2 regions of the Dietzia timorensis genome follow, and region 1 is predicted to be linked to the other one. Evidence: predicted binding sites of a transcription regulator. Region 1 holds the regulator's gene; the other holds the start of a gene.
What was found. The regulator LexA, encoded in region 1, represses DNA repair genes until DNA is damaged. The targets are predictions, from matches to a motif close to CGAACANNTGTTCG.
Positions count from the first base shown of each region.

Region 2: BJL86_RS14360 (HNH endonuclease signature motif containing protein) is a predicted target of LexA. The motif match lies at 4,098-4,111, and genes of this name have one in related genera.

Region 1 covers NZ_CP015961.1:1,938,835-1,947,302, forward strand. The annotation lists gene BJL86_RS08870 (potassium channel family protein) at 1-632, shown strand, start outside; gene BJL86_RS08875 (potassium channel family protein) at 661-1,341, shown strand; gene hrpA (ATP-dependent RNA helicase HrpA) at 1,354-5,301, shown strand; gene nrdR (transcriptional regulator NrdR) at 5,345-5,803, opposite strand; gene BJL86_RS08890 (hypothetical protein) at 5,993-6,478, opposite strand; gene lexA (transcriptional repressor LexA) at 6,752-7,450, shown strand; gene hflX (GTPase HflX) at 7,447-8,468, opposite strand, start outside.
Region 2 covers NZ_CP015961.1:3,096,278-3,104,745, reverse strand. The annotation lists gene BJL86_RS14380 (sulfurtransferase) at 1-45, shown strand, start outside; gene BJL86_RS14375 (hypothetical protein) at 95-2,449, shown strand; gene pyrE (orotate phosphoribosyltransferase) at 2,494-3,048, shown strand; gene BJL86_RS14365 (lysoplasmalogenase family protein) at 3,045-3,809, shown strand; gene BJL86_RS14360 (HNH endonuclease signature motif containing protein) at 4,288-5,850, shown strand; gene BJL86_RS14355 (SDR family oxidoreductase) at 5,903-6,754, shown strand; gene BJL86_RS14350 (TrmH family RNA methyltransferase) at 6,776-7,432, shown strand; guanidine-III (ykkC-III) riboswitch at 7,480-7,544, shown strand; gene BJL86_RS14345 (DMT family transporter) at 7,559-7,873, shown strand; gene BJL86_RS14340 (DMT family transporter) at 7,876-8,214, shown strand; gene BJL86_RS14335 (esterase/lipase family protein) at 8,257-8,468, opposite strand, start outside.

The DNA of each region.
Region 1 (8,468 bases):
CGGGCTTGGCCGGAGATCTGTCGGCATCTGGCAACGATGTCACCGTCATCGACAAGGACCAGTCCGCATTCCTCCGCCTCGGTCCCGCGTTCGGTGGAAAGACCATTACGGGTATGGGCTTCGATCGCGCGGTGCTCGAGCGTGCCGGCACGGCTGATGCCGATGCCTTTGCTGCGGTGTCCTCGGGGGACAACTCCAACATCATCGCCGCGCGCGTCGCCCGCGAGTCCTTCGGCATCGAGCGGGTCATCGCCCGCATCTACGATTCACGTCGCGCCGAAGTGTTCGAGCGTCTCGGGATTCCGACGATCGCCACCACACCGTGGACGACCCGCCGCTTCTACCGGTTCCTCACCGGTGCGCCCGAGGCCGAGCCGTGGGCCGACCCGACCGGCTCGGTCGTCCTCGCCGTTCGTGAGGCCACGGCGCCGATCGTCGGCCGTAGTGTCCGCGATATCGAGCGGGCCGCCGCCTGCAAGGTCGTCGCCATCACCCGCTACGGGGATTGTTTCCTTCCCGGAGCGACCGTGCTGATTCAGGCAGAAGACCTTTTACACCTGGCAGTGACGGCGGACGCGGTGGATCTCCACGGACCGCGGCTACTCGACCGCGAAGGACTCTTTGATGACTGATGCGTACCTGAGCTCCACCACCGGCGCGATGAAGGTTGCCATCGCCGGCGCGGGGGCTGTCGGCCGCTCCATCGGCAGAGAGCTTCTCGCCAACGGTCACGAGGTTCTTCTCATTGACCGCCGGGTCGATGTCGCCACCAACGATCCGGTCCCCGGCGCGGGCTGGGCCACTGCAGACGCGTGCGAGCTCGGATCGCTCGAGGACATCGGCTTGTCGCAGTTCGATGTCGTCGTCGCCGCGACCGGTGATGACAAGGCCAACCTCGTGCTCAGCCTGCTCGCGAAGACCGAGTTCGCGGTCACCCGCGTAGTCGCGCGCGTCAATGAGCCGCGCAACGAGTGGCTATTCGGTGAGCGTTGGGGTGTGGACGTCGCGGTGTCGACCCCGCGGCTCATCGCTGCCGCCGTAGAGGAGGCCGTCGCCGTCGGCGATGTCGTCGAACTGCTCACGCTCAGAGGCGGACACAACCGCCTGGTCTCCTACACGCTCCCGGACCACACCGCCTTCGGTGGCCGCGCGGTGGCCAAGCTTCGCCTGCCTACCGATTCGGCGCTTGTGTCGATTCTTCGCGGCGGCAGGGTCATCGTTCCCGATGACGACGTCCCGCTCGAACCCGGGGACGAGATGCTCTTCGTCGTGCAGGTCGACGCGCTCGACAGTCTGCGCGAGCACCTCCTCGATATCTGCAGTCCGCCCGGTTCGCGTTAAGCTTGCGAGGTCATGCCCGCAAAATCTCGCCGCTCCTCGCAACGACGCCGGCCTTCCGGCAATGCCCCGCGCAACCCAGAACTCGATGCCAAACGTTCGGCGCTTCGGGCCGAACTGTCTAAGGTCACGCTTCTCGAAGAGCATCGTCTTTCGCGCCGTATCGGCAAGGCGTCCGCGGCCGACGAGTTAGACGCCATTGGCAAAGAGATCGATGCCGCCTCAGACGAGCTTCGACGGCGAAGGGAGACCCTTCCCACGGTTTCGTATCCGGAGTCATTGCCGGTATCCGCCCGGCGCGACGATATCGCCGATGCGATCAGCAACAATCAGGTCGTCATCATCGCGGGCGAAACGGGTTCGGGTAAGACCACCCAGATTCCCAAGATCTGCCTTGAGCTCGGTCGCGGCGTCCGCGGCGCTATCGGGCACACGCAGCCGCGCAGGCTCGCCGCACGCTCGGTGGCCGCGCGCATTGCCGAGGAACTCGACGTCGAACTCGGGGACGAGGTCGGGTACGCCGTTCGCTTTGATAACCGCGCCGGTAGCAACACCGCGATCAAGCTACTCACAGATGGCCTTCTCCTCAACGAGATCAGGCGTGACCGGCTCCTGCGCGCCTACGACACGATCATCATCGACGAGGCTCACGAACGTAGCCTCAACATCGATTTCCTCCTCGGCTACCTCGCGTCGATCCTGCCCAAGCGCCCGGATCTCAAGCTCATCATCACGTCCGCGACCATCGATCCCGAGCGGTTCGCCGAGCACTTCGCCGGCGCGGACGGCCGACCGGCCCCCATCATCGAGGTCTCCGGGCGCACGTACCCGGTCGAAGTACGGTACCGCCCGCTTGTCCAGGAATTCGACGACCGTACCGTCGACGTCGACCCCATGGACGCGCTCTGTTCGGCGGTGGCGGAGCTTCTCGGCGAAGGCTCGGGAGACATTCTCGTATTCCTGTCCGGCGAACAGGAGATCCGAGACGCAGAGGAGGCCATCAAGGGGCGCCGTTTCCGCGATCTCGAGGTCTTCCCCCTGTTCTCTCGCCTCAGTGCGGCCGAGCAGAACAAGGCCTTTCGTAAGCATTCGAAGCGGCGCGTGGTGCTGGCCACGAATATTGCGGAGACCTCCGTCACCGTTCCGGGTATCCACTACGTGATCGACACGGGTCTGGCCCGTATTTCGCGGTACTCCACGCGAACGAAGGTGCAGCGACTGCCGATCGAGCCCGTGTCGCAGGCATCGGCGAATCAGCGTAAGGGGCGTTCCGGCCGCGTGACCGAGGGCGTGTGCATCCGCCTGTATTCGGAGGAGGATTTCGATTCCCGGCCCGAGTTCACCGACCCTGAGATCCTGCGGACGAACCTCGCCTCGGTCATCTTGCAGATGGCCGACCTAGGGCTCGGCGAGATCGCGTCTTTTCCGTTTGTCGACCCGCCCGATTCCAAGGCGATCAAAGACGGCCTGTCGCTGCTCGACGAACTCGGCGCGCTGCGCACGTCCAACGGTGGGGCGCCGTCGCTCACCAAACGAGGTCGCGAGATCGCGGCGCTCCCGCTCGACCCTCGCCTGGCGCGGATGCTTCTGGCCGGCCGCGACAACGGCGCGCTCGCCGAAGTCATCGTCGTCGTCTCGGCGCTGACTGTCGGAGATGTGCGCGAACGGCCCGCCGAAGAACGCGATAAAGCGGCTGCGATGCATAGCCGCTTCCGGGACAAGACCTCCGATTTCCTCGGATACCTCAACGTCTGGCGTTACGTCGTCGAGCAGAGGGCCGAACTTTCCGGCAGTGCGTTTCGGAAAATGTGCAAGGCCGAGTATCTGCACTGGCTCCGTATCCGCGAGTGGCAAGATCTCAACCGCCAGCTCACCACGGTGTGCCGCGAGCACGGATGGCACGCGGGTTCGCTCACCGCTTCCGATGACGACGTGCATCGCTCTCTTCTGGCCGGGCTCCTATCATCGATCGGCGCTCGGAAGGAGGAGACCAGGGAGTTCGCCGGACCTCGCGGCATCTCATTCCTGATCCACCCTTCGTCCTCAGTCGCGAAGAAGCCGCCGAAATGGATCATGGCGTCCGAGCTCGTGGAGACTTCCCGACTGTTCGCCCGCGACGTCGCCCGAATCGATCCGATGTGGGTCGAGCCGCTTGCCGAGCACATGGTGAAGCGAAACTATTCCGAGCCTCACTGGTCGTCCAAACAGGGTGCGGCGATGGCGTACGAGAAGGTCACGCTGCTGGGACTGCCCGTCGTTGAGGGGCGCCGGATTCTTCTGTCCCGCGTGGACCCGCAACTGGCACGGGAGCTCTTCGTCAGGCATGGGCTCGTCGATGGGGATTGGACGAGCAAATCCACTGAGGTCCGTGCCAACAGGGAACTCGTGGAACGTGCCCGCGAGCTACAGACGCGTGCTCGCCGCGCCGACGTCGTGATCGACGACGAACAGCTCGTCAGCTGGTATCTTCACCGGGTTCCGGAATCCGTCGTATCGGGGCGTCATTTCGATTCGTGGATCAAGTCCGCAAGCGAGGACGAGAAGGCCGCCCTCACTCTCTCGGAAAGCGACGTGCGCGGCGCCGGCACGGTGCCCTCGGAGGCAGATTTCCCGCCGCAGTGGAAACAGGGCGATCTCACGTTCGACCTCGATTACACCTACGATCCACGGTCCGAGACTGACGGCGTCGTGGTGAAGATTTCGTTGGCGCAGCTCGCCCGCGTGCGCCCAGCGGGTTTCGAATGGCTCGTGCCGGGGCTTCGGGCGGAGCTCTATACCGAGCTCATCCGCACATTGCCCAAGATGTACCGCCGCCTTGCGGCGCCGGCCGCCTCGTTCGCTGATCTCCTCGTCGAGGACATCACGCCACGAAAGGCTCCGCTCGCGGTGTCCGTCGGCGAAGCGCTTTCGGCACGGGTGGGGACCACCATTCCGGCCTCGGAGTTCCATCCGGAGGCTTTGCCCAACCATCTGCGTATGAGGTTCGAGGTCATCGGCGCCGACGGCGACCCCGTGTCCTCGGGCTATTCGCTCACCGCGCTGCAAAAAGAACTTTCGGCGCGGTCCCAGGATCAACTCGTCAATTCGCTTGTTGACGACGACGGGCCGTTCCGCGAATGGACGGCCGAGTCTATCGGCGATCTTCCCGACGAGGTGTCCCGCGACATCGGTGGCGTCCGTGCCGTCGCGTACCCGGCTCTGGTCGTCGAATCGGACGGCATTCACAAGACGGTGTGCACGACTCCGCAGAAGCGTTCGGCGGCAATGACTCGTGCCGTGATCGAGATGTTGCGCCCGGGACTGGTATCGACAACTCAGCTACTCAAGGGCCGTCCCCCGGCCCAGCGGCTGGCACTGACGCAATACCCGTACGGCGGCATCGATGCATTGGTTGCCGACGCTGTCGTTGTCATGATCGGCCGCATACTGGCCTCGAACGGAGGCGCTCCACTGACCGCCTCGGGCTTCGCTGAGATACGGGATGCAGCAAGGTCCGAGGTTCCTGGTGGCGTTGCCCGTATGATTACACAGGTATTGCCAGCTCTAGCGGTACTTCTCGATGTGCAGCGTTCCCTCATGTCGATGCGGGAAAATGAGCTTGGCGACGAGATACGTGCCGAGGTCGAGTTTCTCGTAGGGCGTGGATTCCTGGCGCGTCACGCGCGGGGCCGGCTTGAACACCTTGAGCGCCACATGAGGTCCATCGACGCACGAATCCAGTTGGCTGTCGACAACCCACCAAAATACGATGCCCTTCGCGCGCGCGTTATCGGGATCGAAGACGAAGTCGAAGAGGCGTGCAGTGCGCTATCGCATCGAAAGGGTGGCTCACGGCAATCTAGGGAGCTTCGCTGGTCCCTGGCTGAATATCGGGTAAGCGTATATACGCAGCAATTGGGTACTGCCGGGTCGATATCGGAGAAGAAGATCAGGCAGGCAATCCGTGGTCTACACTCTCCCTAGCCCCAGAACGCCCGTACGCCGCGGACAACTAGAGTCACGGCTGTCAGGAGCGAACGGGCCGGTCGTTCCGCAGTAGCGAGATCTCCTTTTCGAAATCGTCCGCAGACTCAAACGATTTGTAGACGGAAGCGAACCGCAGATACCCGACTTCATCGAGGTCGCGCAGTGGCTCAAGAATGGCAAGCCCCACTTCATGCGCCGGTACCTCCGACACGCCCTGTGCACGCACGGCCAGTTCGACCCGATGCGCGAGCATGTGCAGATCGTCGGAGGTAATGTCTCTTCCCTGGCATGCACGACGGACTCCGCGAATGACCTTGTCCCGACTGAACGGCTCGGTGACGCCGCTGCGCTTACTCACCATGAGCACCGGAGCTTCCATGGTGGTGTATCGATGACCGCAAGATGTGCATTCTCTTCGCCGGCGGATCGCAAGGCCTTCATCGGCCGTTCGTGAATCAATGACTCGCGAATCCGCCTTGTGGCACATAGGGCAAAACATCTCGGGACTCCTCGTAGCTCCACGACGACGGTCTCTGCCGTCTCGGCTACAACCTATGGTACGCCCGGGTGCTTTAATCCGATACTCACCACTAGATGTTGGGGCGAGCTGACTCCCGTAACTTCAATCCCCTCGGTTCGCAGTACACGGCATCCGTCCCATCCCCAATGCAGCGAGCAGACGCTTCTTCTAACTCGCGTACAAGAGAAACAGGAAGAGAACGAAGCCGGCGATGACGCCCAGTGCGGCAGCGGTAATAGTCTGCATACGCTCGATCGACCGCTGCGTTGGCGCCCGGAAATCGACCGCTTCGCGCCGAACTGAGTCCCTGCCGCGTGCACTGGTCGGTATGCAGACATCTGGTGCCATGCGATCGAAATTGGCACTCGAGAAAAGATACCGCTCAGAAGCTCCCCGCTTCGCCACAGATGTGTAGCGGTCGAAGCGGCGCCCTGCATCGCGCCCCACAGAAAGTCGTTCGAACCGTTCCGCCTTGGTACCCGACCGGCTTCGGAGACCATGATCGCGAAGGGCCGCAACGGTCGTGTTGTCGATACGGCTACGTTCATCTGCGACCTGCTTGAAACCTTTGACGGCAAGGCCGGAGTTACGGACGTTCTGGCGATCGGCGGTCAATTCCTCGGGCACACTGGGCCGTTCCATGTGAATAGTCATTTCCCATTCCTTTCGGACCACACTTCGTCTGATGCGGCGTTTCGAAAATCTGTGCCGCTTTTGTTCGTGTCTTAGTTCTACGAAACGGGTCCGACAATTTCGCCGACGAAAGCTCTTCGTGGCCGGAGGAATTACCCCTGTTTGGGGTCTCGTGGTTCCTTGACCTGCATTCAAGCCCAAACCGCGAAAGCAACACGCGGATCGAACACGTGTATGTCGGAATTACGATTCGAACGGTATGCTATCGAATGAAGCTACACGCACACCGGCCCAATGTTCGAAAGTGGCCCGCTCGAGCTACCCAGTGAGGAACCCGGCATGGCACGCACCGCAAAGGAAGAGCTGACCGATCGGCAGCGAATGATCATGACCGTCATCAATGACGCGATCGAGGAGCACGGCTATCCGCCGAGCATTCGCGAGATCGGCGACTCCGTCGGTCTGCAGTCGACGTCGTCGGTGGCCTATCAGCTTCGCGCTCTCGAGAAGAAGGGGTACCTCATTCGGGATGCGCATAAGCCTCGCGCGGTCGATGTGCGCTCGCCTAGTTCGTCACGCCAGCCCTCACGTCGCGCTCAGCTGCCACGTGGCGCCTCGCATCCCGCTTTCGTTCCGGTCGTCGGACGTATTGCCGCGGGCGGACCGATCCTCGCGGAGCAAGAAATCGAAGCTGTATTTCCTTTGCCCGAAGAACTTGTCGGATCGGGCGAAACCTTTATTCTCAAGGTCGTCGGCGAGTCGATGCGGGACGCAGGCATCCTTGATGGTGACTACGTCGTCGTCCGACGGCAGCAGGTGGCAGAGAACGGCGACATCGTCGCCGCGATGATTGACGGCGAGGCCACCGTGAAAACGCTGGACAAATCATCGGGCGGCGTGTGGCTGGTTCCCTCCAACGAAGCCTTCAGACCGATCCCGGGTAATTACGCCACGATTCTCGGCAAGGTAATCATTGTGTTCCGCCGTATCTAGCGGCGGAACTCCTCCAATTCGCCTGCCACCGATTCCGGAAGACGAACGGTAACCACCGTTCCCTGGTCCGAATACTCCTCGTGCACGACTGCACCCTCGGAGTGCACGCGGGAGACGATCTCACCACGGGAGTAGGGAATTTCCAGCGTCACCGTGACGTCGGTTTCGGCAATGTACTCGGCCAGCGTATGTCGGAGCGCCTCGATCCCCTCGCCCGATGTCGCGGAAACGAACGCCGCATCCTTGAACACCGCGCGCAACTCGGCAAGGACCAGCGGGTCTGCGGCGTCGATCTTGTTGATGACGAGCAGTTCCGTCGGCTGCTCAGCGTTCTGTTCGGCCACAACGTCGCGAATCACGGCGCGGACGGCATCGATCTGCGCCATAGGAAACGCGTGGGAGCCATCGACGACGTGCACAAGTAACTCCGAGTCGACCACCTCTTCGAGCGTGGAGCGGAATGCCTCGACAAGCTGAGTCGGGAGGTGCCGGACGAAACCGACGGTGTCGGTCAACACCACAGCCCGTCCGTCGGGAAGTTCAGCCCGCCGTGTCGTCGGATCCAGTGTCGCGAAGAGGGCGTCCTCCACCAACACCCCGGCGCCGGTAATCGCGTTAACGAGACTGGACTTCCCCGCGTTCGTGTATCCGGCAACAGCGATGGACGGCACCGGCGTAGCCCGCCGGCGGTGGCGCTTGGTGAGCCGGGCCTGTTTCATTCCTCGAATTTCGCGGCGGACTTTGGCCATGCGCTCACGGATTCGACGACGATCAGTTTCGATCTTCGTCTCACCGGGACCGCGAAGCCCCACGCCGCCATTGGACCCCGCGCGACCGCCGGCCTGACGTGAGAGCGCCTCACCCCAGCCGCGAAGCCTCGGAAGCATGTACTCCATCTGCGCGAGCGATACCTGGGCCTTACCTTCGCGAGACGTCGCATGCTGAGCGAAGATATCCAGGATCAACGCCGTTCGATCGATCACCTTGACGTTGACCGCCTTCTCGAGCGCGATCAACT
Region 2 (8,468 bases), 1.2 Mb from region 1:
GAGTGGGGCTCGGATCGCGCGCGTCCTGCAGAAACTGGGGTCTGACCCCGCGCGTCAGCGTCGCCCGCGCCGCAGCCTGGATAACCTTGAAAGAATGGTAGTCCTCTGTTTCGTTTTGGCCCTCGTCCTCCTCGCCGCGGCGCTCTACCTGCTGTGGCTCGATAAGCAGCAGAAACAGCGCCGTGCCGCGCGAAAGCCGCTGGATGACGGCGGACGTCGCGAACCCGCTCGGCCCGCCCCGCTCGCGCCGCAGCAGGCTCAGCAGTCCCAGCCCCTGCAGGCGCAGGCGCCTTCGGCGCCGCAGGAGCATTCGGCACCCGCCGCGACGTCGGCGACGGACACCCCGCGCCCCCCGATTCGCCCCACCGAGCCGCGTCCGGCCGCGGACGACCACGCCGAGCAGCCGAACTTCACTGCGCAGCCGAACTTCACAGAACAGTCGGAGCCGCTTGCCAGGCCGGCCGACTCCGACTTCGATTCTGACGCCGGATTCGACGCCGGCTCGCCCGCTTCCACAGAGAAGCCCAAGCGTGGCCGACTCGGCCGCCTCCTGTCCGGGATCGGCCAGGGCGCCAAGTCCCGTGGCGCGAGTGCCGCGGCGGGCGCGGCCGCAGCGGGAGCGGGCGCAGTCGGACTCGGCGCCGCCGCGATCTCCCGCGGGGACGGCGACTCCGCGCAGTCACGGGGGCACGGAAACTCCGCCGTCATGGGTGAGAACACGACCGACGCGAACGCGGCCACCTCCGCTCAGCCGGAGGAGGGCTCGCTCGCGGCGATCCAGCAGCAGTGGCTCGACGCGCGTTCCTTCACCGAGGTCCCGCGCGAAGTCAGCCCGCTCGCGGGCGAGCCGGTCGACGGCCTCGCCGCCGCGCAGCGCGTGTACACCGGCACGTTCCGCGGCTGCGACTCGGTGATCACCTTCGCCGGCCCGCGAACATTCGTCTCGCTGTCGCGGCCGGGCCCGGCGACCACACCATTCATCATGGAGCGCGCCTCCGCCGCGGACGAGGGCGACGCGGACGCGACCGTCGAGCAGATGAACCTCCGCTCCGACGACCCGGCTGCAGACGCCCTGCTCTCCGACCCCCGCGTGGTGACGGCGCTGCGCGGCGCTCCCGGTGAGTTCCAATACTGCGATGTCACCGAAAAGTGGGGGCACACGAGCCTGCCCGAGGACGCGATCTCGCACTACGACGGCAGCATCGTCACGCTCCACGCGCTCGTTTCCGCCTCGGCGGCGCTGCCCGCGTCGGGAGGGGCGCCGCTCGACCTCTCGTCGACCGACCCGGGCAGCGCGGCCGCGGGTCGATCCGAGGCGGGCGATGCCGACATCGCACCGCCGCGCGTGGTCGACGCCGAGGAGTTCGACGCCGACATCGAGGACCTCGGCGACGATCTCGAGCCGGCGCCGGTGGATCCCAACGCCGTCCCGTTCGAGCCCCGCAAGCCGGGCCGCGCCGGGCATCTCCGGCTGGTGAAATCGGCGGGTGAGAACGAGCCGGAGCAGGGCCGCTCCGGCAACAACAGCTCCGACGAGAACACCTCCGATGACGGCGCCGGGGGAACGACCGCCGGTCTCGCCGCGGGCGCGGCGGGCCTTGCGGGAACCGCGGGACTGGCGAGTGTGGCCGGCTCCTACTCCAGCGCCGAGGACGGCGGCGAAGGCGGGGCCGAGAAGGATGCACCGTCCGACGTCATGAGCGATAGCGATGCGCAGGCCGCCGACCAGGACGAAAGCGAAATCGAAAATGACGCCGCTACAGAAATAGAGCCGGATCCGTTCGAAGCGGCGATGCGCTCGGACTCCGTGCCGGCGGACCGCGGGGACGTGGCTGCGGACTTCCTCCCGCAGCGCGATCCGGTGCCGCGACCGAGCCGCGCGACCGCGGCTCGGTTCGGCGACGGCGACGGTATGCCCGCGCTCGCGGAGCCGTCGATCGGTTCGCACGGAGGGGCGGACGACGAGTTCAAGCCGCTCGGCAGCACCGGGGAGGAACCAGAAGAGTCGCGCGAGTCGATCTCCGAGGAGGTGCGCCGCTTCGAAACCGCGCGCACCGAGGCGCCAGCGGCTCCGGAACCCGAGGGCACGGCGTTCGAACTCACAGGCGGTGCAGCAGAACGGGAGTCGGAGACGGATACGCGGGAGAGCGGTTCGCAGAAGTCGGGTGAATCTGCGGCGCCCACCGCTGATGCCGGCACTTCGGCCACGTTCGCCCCCACCCCGCGTGCGGCAGGTTCGGGCGGGGGACGTCACCGCCGTGCCGACGACGAGGACGAGGCCCGCGACGAGACCGGCGACGAGGCCGACTCCGACGTCTCTTCCGCACCCGAATTCCCGCGCGTCGGCGGCAGTGCGCTCGACCCGGATTTCGTCGAAACCACCAGGTTCCGCGCCCCCAAATTCGGCGGCGGTTCGCACCGCAGCGACCGGAGCGGCGACGAGTCCTAGCGCTCGCTAGGCTTGAAGCGACGCTTTAGACGAAGGGAAACCACGTGAACACACCGACGCTCGATCCCCAGAACCGCCAGCGCCTCGCCGAGCTGGTCAAGGAACTGGCCGTCGTCCACGGTAAGGTCACGCTTTCGTCGGGGCGCGAGGCCGATTACTACGTGGACCTGCGGCGCGCGACGCTGCACCACGAGGCCTCGCCGCTCATCGGCACACTGCTGCGCGAGCTCACCTCCGACTGGACTTTTGACGCGGTCGGCGGGCTCACCCTCGGCGCCGACCCGGTCGCGACCGCCGTCATGCACGCCGCAGGCCGACCGATCGATTCCTTCGTCGTCCGCAAGGAGGCGAAAAAACACGGGATGCAGCGCCGCGTCGAAGGCCCGGACATCGTCGGTAAGCGGGTGCTCGTCGTCGAGGACACGACCACCACGGGCAATTCACCTCTGACGGCGGTCGAGGCGTTGCGCGATGCCGGCGCGGAAGTCGTCGGCGTTGCCACGGTTGTCGACAGGGCGACCGGCGCCGATCAGGTGATAGCCAAGGCCGGCCTGGAGTATCGTTCGGTCCTCGGCCTCGCGGACCTGGGCCTCGAATGACCAGGTTCGACGCTCTCCTCGGCTACGCGGAAAGTATCTCCCGTGTGGCTTTCGAGGCGATAGATTCGGGCCGTGCCTGGGCTTCAAACGTATTCCTCGGCAGCGTCGCGGCAAGCGAGTTGTCGGCCGCGACCGGGATTCGCGGCCTCAATCTCGTGGCAAAACCGCTCATACTCCCAAGTCTGACGGCGCACAGCCTCTTCCGCTCGCGCGACTGGGCGCCCCTCGAAACCGGGCTTTTCGCTGCGATGGGCGCCTTCCATGCTGCCGGCGACATCGTCTTGCTGCGAGAAACAGACAAGGGTCGGTTCGAGTCGTTGACTCCCGGCGCCATCGCCTTCGCCGCCGGACATGCCGCCGGAATCGCCCTCTACGGGAGCCGAGGCGTGCGCTGGAATCCGCGCGCTACCGCCATCAACGTGGCTCTCGGGGCGGGCGTTGGTCTCGGGCTGAGCGCAATGGCTAAGAAAGCCACGATTCACCAGTTCGTGCAGGGCGCTTATGCCGCACTTTTGCTCGAGTACGTGAGCCGCGGGATTTCCACGGTTGGGCGCGATGACTGGGACACGGATTCTGCGCGCACGATTGCCGTTGGTTCTGTGGTGTGGGCGGTTTCCGATGCACTGATCGCGGTGCGGCTCGCCACCCGCGACGGCTCGGTTATACGCCGCGTCCTCAGCGTGGCGGTGATGGATTTCTACGGCAGCGGCCAACTGCTTACCCAGTCGGGGCTCGTCCGCGCGCTGAACGCGCGACACTAGATCGCCTCGCGCACTTCCTGACTCAATACGCATTTCTATGCAGCACCTTTGTGCTCTTTCTGCTGCTCATTGTGCCCAAAACTTTATCAAGTAGCGTACCCCACTGATCGAACAGTCGCGCTAGTGTTATACCAGAAGGTTAGCCGGTTTGGTTAAACAAGGAATCGACATGGGTGTGCATGCAAAGCCAGCTTCTCCCGCAAATAAACAATCTGACCAGTTCAAAAATGTTGGACCGGTCGAACGCCGTAGTCATCGAGACGACGCTTCCGATGGACGAGAAGCAATCGAACATATTGTTGATGCAATAGATTCTGTTCGATTTAAAATCGAAAATGAGGGATTGAAAAACTCCGAGGTTGCCGAGGCGATTCAACACACGGTGAGGTGCGTTCTCACGCTTTCAGCGCATCTCGAGGACGGCAAAGAAAGGGCCAACGTATTCAATGTCGTAGCGAGCTCCGCCGTAGGAGCGTCAATGCAACAGGCGATGAATATCCTTCGAGAGGCGGAGGCACGGTTCGAGGACGCGATGCGGGATGATCCGCCACAGAGCAACGAGGAGTACTCGAAAATCGACCCCGAAACCGTGGCGTCCGACCAGATCGCCGTCGAGCACAATGTCACGAAGTATCGGGCGAACAAGCTGCTTCTCAACGCGATTCTCGTGCACCGCTGCACCCATGTGTGGAACGCGATGATGCGGGGCGAGATCACTGCCGAAATCGCCACGCGAATCGGTAAGGAGCTCCAGCACGTCACCGATCCCATGCTTCGTGCGGAGATCGAGGCCAGGATCTTGGATATCGCCGTGAAGCAAGGGCGTTGTGCGCGCTGGTCCGCGGGAATGACCAAGCGGTTGCACCACATCATCCACAACGTCGACCCCGATGCGCTTCGCTCTGACGATAAGGAAGCACAGCGAGGTCGTCGCGTCAGCACCTGGTCCCCGAATTCCGCAGAGACCGTGGTCGAGGCGAACCTGCCCACGGTGGAAGCGGAGGCGGTCTGGAGCGCCGTCGACGGCCTCGCCGCGCAGTGGTCGCAGGTCGAAGGAGAGGAGCGAACCGTCAGTCAGCGTCGAGCAGACGCGCTGGTTCAGATGGTCACCGGGATCGATAAGCGGCCAGCCGGCGATTCGACCCCTATCGGCGCTCACTGCTGCACGCCGCAGGTCACTCTGCTCGCCGATTTGGGCGCTGAACGAGCGCGCGACCGGGCATTCACCTCCAACGGCGCCACGGTGCGCGAACGGCTGGACGACCTGTTGGACGCAGCGCAGAAGGCGACTCTCACGGTGGTCCCGTTCGAAGCCGAGGAAGACGGTCAGGATCTGCAGCAGCTGTGCGACGGGATCGCTCGGTTGGTCGGGCAGATCGCAGCGGAAACGACCTACACGCCGTCGACCGCGCTGCGCAGAATGGTGGTTGCGCGCGACGGCACGTGCCGATTCCCTGGGTGCAATGTGTCCGCGCACAAGTGCGACCTCGACCACGTGAAGCCGTTCAACCACGATCATCCGATGCTCGGTGGGCTCACACGGGAAGACAATCTCATTGCCCTGTGCCGCCGGCATCACCGAGACAAGACGCACGGCACCAGCACCTACAAGCTGGAAGCGGACGGTTCGGTTTCGGTGAATCTGGGGCAGGGGACGTGCGGTACAAGTGAGCCGAATGGCCTGCGCGGACTCGGGCGTCAAGAAAGGGGTTTCGAGTACCCGACGCAAGGGGAAAGCCGGGCGAGCCAGCTTCGCGCAATCGTCAGTGCAGCATCAGCACTTCTCGAACTTCTTCAAGACCTTGGAATGCCGGCATCGCCTAGACGCGAAGCGGGGTTCACGCCCAGGGAGGGTGCCTCCGGCGCTGGAGATGCGCGCTCGTGCGTCTTCAAGTCAAGGGAGACGAGGGCCCAGAGGAGAGAACGTGCGACGAGGTCTTTCCGGGCCGACGCGGCAAGCCGGGACCACGGACGTGTGCTCGGCGGGAATGCTCTGGATCCGAGGCGCCTCGCCGGTCACCTCGAGGAGCCGCCCTACTGATGGGCTGGTGACCTGCGAAAGGTTGAAGTTGGTGCAAGGTAACGTGAATTGCATGACTCCGGGAAGCGGACACAAGAAGTCCAAGATCGATGTGCTCGCGCGCAAATTGGGACGCAGGTCCCGGCAAGAGCCACGTGGCGGCCAGCGGACAGTGCTAATTACCGGCTCCGGGCGCGGGATTGGTCGGGCGACCGCCGAATACTTCGCGGCACACGGCTGGAAAGTGGGAGTCTTCGATATCGACGCCGACGCTGTGTCCTGGGCTTCGGGTCCGGAGTACGTTGCCGGCGTAATCGACGTGACCTCGCCAGGGTCCTGGGAGCAGGCGCTCGCGCAGTTCGCCGAAGCTACCGGAGATCGACTCGATGTGCTGGTGAATAATGCCGGCATCTTGTATGGCATGCCCTTCATGGAAGCCAGTTTCGCTCGGGATTCAGCTCTCGCCGACGTCAACATCAAGGGTGTGTATTTCGGAGCGCGCGCAGCGTTCGGCCTACTTCGGAAAACCCCAGGCGCCGCATTGGTCAATGTCGCTTCGGCATCAGCGATCTACGGTACGCCGGAGATGGCCACCTACTCGTCGACAAAGTTCGCAGTAAGGGGCATCACGGAAGCGCTCGACCAGGAATGGGCGGCCGACGATATCGTCGTCCGTTCGGTCTGGCCGCTCTACGTCAAGACCGCAATGCTCGACGGCGTTTCGACATCGGGGACCTCGCGCCAGGGCGTCAACCTCACAGCTGAGGATGTCGCCAGAAAGGTGTTGACCGCAGCAACCGCGACCAACCCGTTTGCACCAGTTCATTACCCGGTCGGACTCAAGACGACGCTGCTCTACCACGGCTCACACTTCGCGCCTTCTCGTGTCTCGCGCGCTCTGAACTCGCTGCTCGTCGGCGACTAGGTCGAGAGAGAATCCGAAGAGATGAGCGAAGGAGATCCGGGCCCAACTGAGTGGGGCGACGGCAAGGTCGGGCTCGGCCCGTGGGCCGAGGAATACCCTGAACTGAACGTGCCGACGGATGAGCGTTACGACCAAGAGCTGCTTACCGCGGGGGACCGTCGAAACGTCGTCGACCACTACAGATATTGGACTCGCGAAGCAATCGTCGCCGACCTCGACCAGAGACGACATCCATTCCACGTCGCCATCGAGAATTTCGAGCATGACGCAAATATCGGCACCGTCGTGCGAACCGCCAATGCGTTCCTGGCGGCTGAAGTCCACATCGTCGGCAAACGCCGCTGGAACCGCCGGGGCGCCATGGTGACCGACCGATACCAGCACGTTCGCCACCACTCAGACGTTGCGACCCTCGTCGAATGGGCTCGCGCCGAGGGCTTGGCGGTCGTCGCGGTCGACAACGTTCCCGGTTCCGTTCCCCTGGAAAAAGTCGAGCTTCCGCGCGAATGTGTTTTGCTCTTCGGCCAAGAAGGGCCCGGTGTAAGCCCGGACGCACGAATGACGGCGGACGTCACGGTCTCCATCACGCAGTTCGGCTCCACGCGCTCTATCAACGCGGGCGTCGCGGCAGGCATCGTCATGCATTCCTGGATCCGCGAACACGCCCACATCGAGTAGTAACAAAACCAAGTTGCCACGATCCCCGGCTCTCGTTACCTTGGATCGTGGAGCTCGGTCATTGGGCTCGCGGACGAGGGAGCAGTACCCGCAAAGCGAAAAGACTGCCACCAAGGAGTCCTTCCGATGGCATGGGTCATTTTGGTGGCCTCGGGCATGCTCGAGGCCGTATGGGCCGCCGCTCTTTCGAAGTCGAATGGCTTTAGACGGCTACGCCCCTCACTACTATTCTTCGCAGCCCTCATCCTCAGCATGGGTGGACTTGCCTGGGCAATGAGAGAGCTGCCGACGGGTACCGCCTACGCGGTGTGGACTGGCATCGGCGCGGTGCTCACCGTGCTCTGGGGGTTCTCGACCAGGCAGGAAAAGGCGACAACCGCTCGCCTCGGTTTACTTGTGCTCCTGGTCGGTTCGATTATCGGCCTCAAGGTGGTGAGCTGACGATGGCTTGGCTAATTCTCGTAGTGTCCGGGGTGTTCGAAGCCGTATGGGCCACTGCGCTCGGCGAATCCCACGGTTTCTCCCAGCTCGGTCCGACAATCGTGTTTCTCGTGGCGCTTGCTATCTCCATGGCGGGGCTTGGCTGGGCGGCCAAGCACATCCCGATCGGCACCGCCTACGCGGTCTGGGTGGGAATCGGGACGACCCTCACCGTCGTGTACGCGATGGCTACGGGAGCCGAGCAGTTCGCCTGGCTCAAGGCATTGTTCATCGCGGGCATCGTGCTCGCGGTCGTCGGGCTCAAGCTCGTCCCCGACGGAACTCGCGAACGCGAAAACTGACCGAAAGCCCACACGATGTCCCTTCCCCGCGGCATCCCTCGTCTATGACGTCGGAGGCGCCGGGTTCGGCGGGACCGCTCCTATCGCCCCGTGCAGTGGCGCCGTGGATGCGCAGCGCGGTGTGCGCGGGTGAGAGGGATCGAGCGCATTCAACACATAATCGGAGGCGCGCGGCGACGAAGGCAGCGAAGCGTGGTCGGACCAGTCGGCCTCGCAGCCGTCCTGGACGACGACGTTCGTCACGGCGTAACCGG